One region of the Salicibibacter cibi genome, then DNA from elsewhere that is predicted to be linked to it. Evidence: a T-box and tRNA genes for the amino acid it is inferred to sense, from the RefSeq annotation. Region 1 holds a T-box; the other holds one or more tRNA genes.
What was found. The T-box of region 1 lies ahead of pheS (phenylalanine--tRNA ligase subunit alpha). A T-box ahead of a tRNA ligase gene usually reads a tRNA of that ligase, here a tRNA-Phe.
Positions count from the first base shown of each region.

Region 1 (4,961 bases):
ATCGTTTGCAGTTGAAGCGATCGAACACGGGGTGCGAGTTAATGCGGTTAGTCCCGGGTTTGTGAACACAGACATGGGAAAACAATCCATTGAACGAAAAGCGAAGCGAAATGATCGTTCATATCTAGAGCAAATGCGGGCTGTACAAGCAGGATTGCCTTCCGGTCGCATTACGGAACCGGAAGAAGTGGCAAATACCATTGCCTATCTACTCACGGAAGCGGCTGTCAACATCGTCGGAGAAAGTGTGAAAATCTCCGGCGGCAGTGTGATGCGGTGACTGGTCGGAACATCTCCATTCGCTTGAGGGCCCCCCTTGAAAAAAGAACGTTTTTGACCATAACGAAATGGGAATCGGTCTTATAGAGCAAATGATGAAAGGGGATTTTGATCATGGCGATGGCAGATATTTCGATTGTGCCGATTGTAGAAGAGAAAAACCGAAGTTTAGGCGAAGAAGTCGCCGCCATTCATGAAGAGTTGGACAAGCATAAGGATAAAGTCCGTTATGAGTTAACCCCGATGAGCACCGTCATTGAAGGCGATATGGAGGATTTGTTCACCGTAATTCAAGCGTTGCACAATGTGCCGGTGCAGCGGGGATGGGCAAGAATTTCTACCGATATACGTATCGATGATCGAAGAGACGGAGAAGCACACACGCTCGAAGAGAAAAAAGCACGTGTCCATCAATTTAAAAATTAAATCGTAAAAAGGCGAACGGGGCTGTCTCGTTCGCCTTTTATCCGTATGGCTGCTTTATGGCACCCGTTTCGATGTATAAGCAAGCGACAATTGTCCGAACCTTGGTCTTCCTCGGACAATGTTGCGAGGATGCAAGCATAAACTGTCCGAACCAAGGGATAGCTCGGACAGTTTCCCAACGAAGCAACCGTAATATGTCCGGACACGGACCCTGCCGCCGCAAAACGCAGCCTGTCCCTCAATGCGCCATTTCACGCGTACTTTCAAACGTATACCACCATATAAGTTGCGAATAATAAACCCATCTTATGTTTATACTTTAAGATTAACTGTGGTAACGGAGTATAGTATAAGAAAATTTAAGGCTTGCGCCAGCACTTGGCGAAAAGCCGAGTTTTCTAATGAAGGAGCGCTTTTTAATGGCAGATCAACATACCGAAGAAAAATTTGCGGAAACCGCTTGGCAAGCATCGGCAGACTTGCCGGATTTCGAACCGTTAACAGCTGATATGAAAACAGATGTTGTTATCGTCGGCGGAGGGATCACAGGCATTACAACCGCATATCTTCTCGTTCAAGAAGGTTTGCAAGTTGCTTTGGTAGAAGCCGGGAAGCTGCTCAATGGCACAACCGGTCATACCACCGCGAAAGTAACCGCTCAACACGGGATGATCTATGATGAATTTATCCAACATTTGGGTAAGACAAATGCAAGGCTTTACTATGAAGCGAATAGGGAAGCGATGGCGTTTATTCGCAAAACGATTGATAAACATGGGATCAACTGTGATTTTCGCACACAAGACGCGTATCTTTACGCAACGACTCCGAAATATAAAATGAAATTGGAAAAAGAAGCGGCAGCATATGAAAAACTTGGGATCGACGGGGAGCTTTTAGAGGAACTTCCGATTGATATTAACGTCAAAAATGCCTTAGTGATGAAGGAGCAGGCCCAGTTTCACCCTCTCCATTACTTGGCCCCGCTTGTACAAACCATCGTCGACAAAGGCGGTCGGATTTTTGAGAACACTACCGCCGTCCATGTGGAACGGGGAGAGGAACCTTCCGTTATCACCCGAGAAGATGCACGTGTCCAAGCAAACTATATTTTATCTTGTTCCCATTTTCCGTTTTATGAAGGGACCGGTTTTTATTTTACAAGGATGCACGCGGAACGTTCTTATGTCGTTGCCATAAATCCGAAGATGGCGTACCCGGGTGGAATGTATATAAGCGCGGATCAACCTACGCGTTCGCTGCGTTCTGCCAACATTGATGGCGAAGAGTTAGTTCTCGTCGGCGGGGAGAGCCATAAAACGGGGCAGGGAATAGACACCCATGACCACTACCACGCCTTGCAAACGTTCGGAGATGATCTGCTCGGCATCGAAAAACAAGTCAACCGTTGGTCCACACAAGATTTGACGACACTTGATAATCTCCCTTATATCGGCCATTTAACCTCGCAAACCTCCGAGCAAAACATTCTTGTTGCCACCGGTTACCGAAAATGGGGGATGACGAATGGGACGGCTGCTGCCCTGTTGCTTAAAGACCTTGTGCTAGGAAAAGAAAACCGATACGCGTCCCTTTTTACACCGTCTCGTTTTTATGCCGATCCCAGTCTGAAACATTTCCTTCGTGAAAACTTCGATGTGGCGAAGCATCTCGTCGAAGGAAAAGCGGAATCATCGAATAAGGAAATGAAAAGTTTAGCAAAGGACGAAGGGGCTGTCGTGCGGATCGACGGAAAACGCAAAGGGGCATATCGGGATAAAGATGGTGAACTTCACGTCGTTGACACAACATGTACACACGTTGGCTGCGAGGTGAATTGGAACGGCGCGGATCGCACGTGGGATTGCCCATGCCACGGATCAAGGTTTTCCTATTCCGGGGAAGTCATCGAGGGACCGGCTGAAAAACCGTTGCAAAAAGAAGAGTATAGAATGATCGAAAGTTTTATGGGTAATCGGGCCGGTTACTGATTGCTCATGACTTGAAACAGATAAAAAAACGGATTATACTATTGGTTATACAAGCATAGTGAAAAAACAATGAAAGAGCGTAGTACTTGGAACACTGGCGGCCAGGAAGGGGGAGTCATGGATTGAAAGCTCCCCTGCGTTAAGCGCTTTGGAATTCACTCTGGAGTTGGCACTGAAAGTGCGGGAACGTTACTTATCGTTTACCGATCGTAAAAAGTGTACCGGGCGCAAGCCGTTATTTGCAAGAGTGAGCGACAGTTGTTGTCGTTAACAAGGGTGGTACCGCGAAACCTTCGTCCCTTTTTTAGGGGGCGGAGGTTTTTTATTTTCGTGAAGAAGGGGGACATACAAGATGATTGAACGATTAAAGGCGCTTGAGTCGGAAGCGCTCGAAGCCGTACAGGCAAGCGGTGACAAGAAGGCACTCGAACAAGTGCGCATCCGTTATCTGGGAAAAAAAGGAGCCATTACGGAGGTTCTGCGCGGGATGGGGCAACTATCTGCCGAAGAACGTCCTGTCGTCGGCCAAAAGGCGAACGAGGTTCGCGAAAGCATTCAAGAGGCACTGGCTAAAAAAGTGGAAGCTTTTGAGGAAGCCGAATTGGAACAAAGGCTGGAAGAGGAAGAAATCGATGTGACGTTGCCGGGAAGACCTATGAATCAAGGCTCTACCCACCCGCTTACAGCTGTTGTGGAAGAAATCGAGGATATTTTTATCGGCCTTGGGTTTGAGGTAACGGAAGGGCCGGAAGTGGAGACGGATTATTTTAATTTTGAAATGATCAATTTGCCTCCGAATCATCCGGCCAGGGACATGCAAGACACCTTTTACATCAGTGAAGACATCCTTTTGAGAACCCAAACGTCACCGGTGCAGGCACGGACGTTGCAAAAGCATGAAGGCGAAGGACCGGTAAGGATTATTTGTCCGGGGAAAGTCTATCGCCGCGATGAAGACGACGCCACCCACTCCCATCAGTTTATGCAGATCGAAGGGCTCTACGTGGATGAAAATGTGCGCATGAGCGACTTGAAAGGAATATTTGATACATTTGTTAAACAGTATTTTGGCCAAGACCGGGAGATTCGGTTGCGCCCGAGCTTTTTTCCGTTTACGGAACCATCGGCGGAAATTGACGTCACTTGCGGCATTTGTGCGGGCAAAGGTTGCAGGATATGTAAGCAAAGCGGATGGATTGAAGTGTTAGGTTCGGGGATGGTTCATCCGCGCGTGTTGGAATTAAATGGGTTTGACCCGGATATATACAGCGGCTTCGCCTTTGGCATGGGCGTGGAACGCTTTGCCATGTTGAAATATGGAATCGACGATATCCGCCATTTCTACACGAATGACACGCGCTTTTTATCCCAGTTTCAACAATTGTAAACAATAATAAACGAAGGAAGGTGAAGAACCAATGCTCGTTTCCTACCAATGGTTGACGGATTATATCGATTTATCGGATACAACCCCGGAGGAAGTTGCTGAAAAGCTTACCCGCGCAGGGGTAGAGGTTGATCGGCTCCATCGCTATCATGATGGGATCGATGGTGTAATCGTCGGTGAGGTGAAGGAAACAACCCCTCACCCGGAAGCAGAAAAATTAACGCTTTGCCAAGTGGACGTAGGCGATCGGACACAGCAAATTATCTGTGGGGCCAGCAATGTACAAAAGAGACAAAAAGTGGCCGTAGCGATGCCTGGAACTACCTTGCCGGGGAATAAAAAAATAGAAGAAACGACGATTCGCGGAGAAACATCTGCGGGTATGATTTGCGCGTTGGATGAACTTGGCTTCAATGAACGGTTATTGGCGAAAACAGAACAAGATCAAATTGTCGAATTGCCGGCAGAGGTCGTGACCGGGCTTGATGCTCTTGAGATTCTCGGTTTAAATGATGTGATCATGGAACTTGATTTGACGCCGAACCGCCCGGATTGCTTAAGCATGCTCGGAGTCGCTTACGAATTGTCCGCGTTGCTGGACCGCCCGATTCATCATCCCGATTACACACATGGGGTGATTCGCAAAAATGCCGCCGGCCGTATCGCCGTTGAAGTGACAAATGGCGAGGATGTTCCCTACTATGGGGCAAAAGTGATCGATAAAGTAACGGTAGCCCCATCGCCGCTATGGTTGCAGACACGCTTAATGGCCGTGGGCATTCGGCCGATCAATAATATTGTCGATATTACGAACTATGTGTTGCTGGAGTATGGACAACCCCTGCATGCGTTCGATTATGATCGGTTTGGCTCGGAGA
Region 1 covers NZ_CP054706.1:2,928,940-2,933,900, reverse strand. The annotation lists gene HUG20_RS14580 (SDR family NAD(P)-dependent oxidoreductase) at 1-280, shown strand, start outside; gene HUG20_RS14575 (MTH1187 family thiamine-binding protein) at 394-705, shown strand; gene HUG20_RS14570 (FAD-dependent oxidoreductase) at 1,125-2,696, shown strand; T-box leader at 2,757-3,000, shown strand; gene pheS (phenylalanine--tRNA ligase subunit alpha) at 3,049-4,083, shown strand; gene pheT (phenylalanine--tRNA ligase subunit beta) at 4,115-4,961, shown strand, end outside.

Region 2 (4,961 bases), 830 kb from region 1:
TCCAAGCCTTCAACTGTTTCCTGAAGCCCTGCAGAAGACCCTCGCCAGTGCAAAAGGTACATATCCAAGTAATCGGTCTTCAATCGCCGCAAACTGTTTTCGCAAGCGGTCTGGATTTTTGACAGACTAGCATTGTGGGGATAGACCTTTGACACGAGGAAAGCATCGTCCCTGCGATTTTTAATGGCTTCTCCGGCGATTTGTTCCGCTCGCCCATCCCCATACATTTCCGCGGTGTCTATGACATTCATTCCCAGATCAAGGCCGAGTTGCAAGGCTTGTATTTCATCATCTTTGCTATCGGGATGTTCTCCCATTTTCCATGTGCCTTGTCCGATGCTCGGAAGAGCGGTACCATCGGGCAATGTAACCGTGCGGTTTTGCAAGGACTCTTTGATGCGGTCTAAACGTTCCATTTCTTCTCCTCCTTAAACGCTTAAGATTTTTTCATAATAATAAAACGGATAAGGCTTTCCGGTTCCTTCCCTTGAAAAGCCGACGAGTTTATAGCCGAGACGTTCAAACAAAGCGCGGGCGCTCTGATTAAGTGCGTACGTATCAATTTTCATCGTTTTCAATTCCTCTGCTGCACATTTGGCTTCGGCAAAGTGGATAAGCTGACTCGCCACTCCATGATTACGCCCGTCAGGATCCACTGCCAGCCGATGAAAGGTCCCGGCGTCCTGATCGGGATACGTCCACGTCATTTGTTGAAATCGTGAATCAATATTTTGGTCAACCGTTATAAAACCGCTAATTTTCCCGCCGGCTACTAGCACGAAAAGAGATTGCTTGTTGATGTCTGTTAAAAAATGCCGGGATGTTGGATAGCTTCCGTTCCATTGGTCACTGCCGTCTGCATTCATCACCCGGACCGTTTTCTTCACGATGTTCATAATTTCCGCCATGTCTGTCTTTTGCGCGTATCGTATCATGTAATGCTCCTATTTGATTGTTGCTTACCATTAGTATATCAGGTGCAACGATGAAGCGGCCAAAAGAAAACCTTTTGTCTTTTCGCATAATGAAGCAAAGGTTTCGTATTTGATAATTCGAGAAACATCGTGTTTTTGTGAAAATCTGCCTCGGCATGCTGTAACGGCCATGGGTTATGGTGGATATCAAGGGCATATAAATTTCGCCGATGCGTCGTATATAACCGGTACCGTTCGGTGAGCCAGTCATCCAAGGTGCCTTTTTCTGCTGTGAAAACGTGCGACGTCGGTTGATAAGCGGCTTCAAACATCGCATTTGGCCGATAACTGTGATAGCGAATGAAGCCGTTTTCCCTTTTAACCTCCATATCGGCATAAAAATAAGGAAGGTGAAACAGTGAGCGCGCCATGCGCACGGCCAGCCGGTGATCGGCATCCAGGCTAAAAAAATAAACACCGGGTTGACCGTTAAATGTGACATACGTTCGCACATTTACTTCGGGGAAGGCATGCGCAAATGGCACAGGCGGAAGGAAACGGGCGCGTAATCGCACGATATCAAAAGGAATGATCCCGATCCACGCTTGGCCATCATAGGTATCAATCTCCAGAGGAGCCGGAATTTTCGTTTGCAATGTTGTCGGCGAAAGTGGCCAATGGGCGAATAATACATTTTTCCATGTCTGGGTCATTAGCCAAGGTCCTTTAGGAAGCGAATGAGGCCGATGTGTGGTCCGTTTGAGCATAGGATCCTCCTTTTGTAAATATGCGCTTAGGGTTTTCCAACGAGCAATTTGCCATTCCCCATTGCATTTAAACGCCGAACGTGCTAAGATAAATTCTGTCTTTGGGCTTAATGAGCCATTAGCTCAGCTGGCAGAGCATCTGACTTTTAATCAGAGGGTCGGAGGTTCGAATCCTCCATGGCTCACCAATAAAGTATAAATCAACTTTATTACCTACATAAGATGGGCGAAGGCTTTCGCCATAAATGTTTGGTGAAAAGCCAAGTTTTCTAAAAAATAAGGGCCTGTGGTGTAGCGGTTAACATGCCTGCCTGTCACGCAGGAGATCGCGGGTTCGAATCCCGTCAGGCCCGCCATTTACATATGTTGGCTCGATAGCTCAGTCGGTAGAGCAGTAGACTGAAAATCTACGTGTCGGCGGTTCGATTCCGTCTCGAGCCACCATGCTTATAATTGATATCCCCCGGAATGCCCCGGGGTTTTTTTGTATGCATCGATAAGCGTCATTAAACGCGTAGCTATGTTACAATACTTGTATAATATGGCTACAGAAATACGAAATGAGGCGAAAAAATCATGAATGAAAAAATTCTGGTTGTCGATGATGAGCAACCGATTGCCGATATTCTCGAATTTTCACTGCAAAAAGAAGGCTTTGAAATCGAGGTTGCCTATGATGGCACAGAAGCGCTTGAAAAAGTAGACGCTTTTAAGCCTGATCTCATTTTACTCGATATTATGCTTCCAAATAAAGATGGGATGGAAGTGTGCCGTGAAGTTCGCAAAAATTATGATATGCCGATTATTATGCTTACGGCAAAAGACTCGGAGATCGATAAAGTGCTCGGCCTTGAATTGGGTGCCGATGATTATGTAACCAAGCCCTTTAGTACCCGTGAATTGCTTGCGCGTGTGAAAGCGAATATTCGCAGGCTTCAAGTTGTCCCCGAAGCAGAACGAAAAAATACCGGGACTAAGCAAATCGGGGATTTGACAATTGACCCGGAAGCTTACCTCGTTCGTAAGCGGGGGACTCCAATTGAGCTTACTCATCGGGAGTTTGAATTAATCCATTATTTAGGGAGTCATATTGGACAAGTGATGTCACGGGAAGACCTTTTGCAGTCCGTTTGGGGCTATGACTATTTTGGAGATGTACGTACCGTTGATGTCACGGTGCGCCGACTGCGGGAGAAAGTAGAAGATAACCCCAGTTATCCAAATTGGATTATTACAAGAAGAGGGGTAGGTTATTATCTTCGGCATCCCGAACAGGAGTAGAGTTGGATGAAGCGAATTGCGGGTTTCTTTAAATCTTTTCAATTTAAATTAATATTTATTTACGTCATGCTTTTGCTGATTGCGTTTCAGGTTATTGGAATCTTTTTCATGGATCGTCTTGAAGAACGATTTGTCGAAAATCATCGGGGTGCATTGGAAGACCAAATGAGTTTGCTCTCTTACAATATTGAACAAACGCTTATACAAGAAACGGATGATACGGATCAAAATGAAATGAACGAAGAAATTAATGATTTAATTTCTCGTTATGAAGTGAATGAGCTAAGCAGTACCGGGTCCACCATTCAAGTGGTGGACAGCCAGCAGAATGTACTGGCTCACAATCAACACGGAACGCAAAGCGGCGGATTGCTGAATACGGAAATACGTGTCTCCCAGGCATTGCTTGATCAAGAGTCGAATGATATGTTGTTGGACCCGGATACCGGCTTTCGTATGCGGGTGATCACGCAACCCTTGCATGGAGACGATGATGAAGTCATTGGAGCCATTCATTTGGAATCATCAATGGAAGATATGTACGATGAAGTGACGCAAATTAATAACATTTTTATGACGAGTGGGGGCATTGCACTGGTGATTACGGCAATGATCGGCGTTCTTTTATCGAGAACCGTTACTCGTCCGATTAGAGATATGCAGAAACAGTCCGCGGTGATGAGTGAAGGAGACTTCAGTCGTCGTGTTCGTGTTTACGGGAATGATGAAATCGGGGAGCTCGCCTCTTCCTTTAATACGCTGGCAATGAATTTAAAAGAAGCGAATGCCACAACAGAAGGGGAAAGGCGGAAGCTTAGCTCTGTCCTTTCCCATATGACAGATGGCGTGATCGCCACGGATGAACTTGGCCGTATTATTTTGCTCAATAAACAAGCGGAAATATTGTTATCTTTAGACAGTGAAGAGGCAAAAGGCCGGCCTCTCCCCGACATATTGGATCTTTCGGGACAGGTCGCCCCCAGTGATCTCTATGATTATACGGAACCGTTGATTTTGGATTTCAGTGATGAACGAGGGGATTCTCTGTTAGAAGCGAGCTTTTCCGTTCTCCGAAGCGAAAGCGGCTATGTGACCGGTTTGATTACAGTGCTTCATGATGTCACGGAAAAGGAAAAATTGGAGAGAGAGCGTCGTGAATTCGTAGCAAATGTTTCTCATGAATTACGCACGCCGTTAACGACATTAAAGAGTTACATGGAGGCATTGGAAGATGGTGCCATGGCTGATGAAGATCTTGCCCCGCGGTTTTTGAATGTCATTCAAGTGGAAACGGACCGTATGATTCGTCTCGTGAATGACCTATTGCAATTGTCGAAAATGGATGTGCAAGAACATGGAATTTATACAGAACGCCACGATTTAATTTATTGGTTACAACACTTGGTGGATCGGTTTGAGATGCTTGTTAAAGATCGGGACGTTTCGTTTGTCCGGCATTTTTCCCACTGGCCGATTCAAGTATATATGGACAGTGATAAAATGACCCAAGTGTTCAATAACATCATTTCCAACGCGCTCAAATTTTCCCCTGAGGGCGGTACGATTACGGTCGGGGCGAAGCTAAGAGAAAACGAGGTATTGATTGATATCCTGGATGAAGGACAGGGAATTCCGATAAAAGATCAACATAAAATATTTGATCGTTTCTACCGCGTGGATAAGGCCCGGGCCAGAAACTTGGGCGGCACGGGATTGGGACTTGCCATCGTGAAAGAAATGATTGATGCCCACCAAGGCTCGGTGTGGGTATCCAGTGAACCGGGCCAAGGGACGAGAATAACGATATCCTTGCCTTTGGCGTCTTCCGGTGCGGGAGGTGAAAGCAATGGTTGAGCGTGTGAAAACGGTGTTTCTAAGCCTTCTGGTGATCACTAGCCTTATTTTTACTTGGCAATTATGGACGTATCAACCTGAGCTGGGGCTTTTGGATGAAGAAAGCGTGGAGGAAAGTGAACAACTCTCTGACCAAGTGGAAATG
Region 2 covers NZ_CP054706.1:3,761,384-3,766,344, reverse strand. The annotation lists partial or broken gene HUG20_RS18805 (aldo/keto reductase) at 1-416, opposite strand, end outside; gene HUG20_RS18800 (GNAT family N-acetyltransferase) at 429-935, opposite strand; gene HUG20_RS18795 (YqjF family protein) at 974-1,681, opposite strand; tRNA gene HUG20_RS18790 (tRNA-Lys) at 1,794-1,869, shown strand; tRNA gene HUG20_RS18785 (tRNA-Asp) at 1,962-2,037, shown strand; tRNA gene HUG20_RS18780 (tRNA-Phe) at 2,050-2,125, shown strand; gene yycF (response regulator YycF) at 2,258-2,962, shown strand; gene walK (cell wall metabolism sensor histidine kinase WalK) at 2,969-4,816, shown strand; gene HUG20_RS18765 (YycH family regulatory protein) at 4,809-4,961, shown strand, end outside.
Region 2: it has a tRNA-Phe gene. The T-box ahead of pheS (phenylalanine--tRNA ligase subunit alpha) is inferred to sense a tRNA for this amino acid. The anticodon was not compared.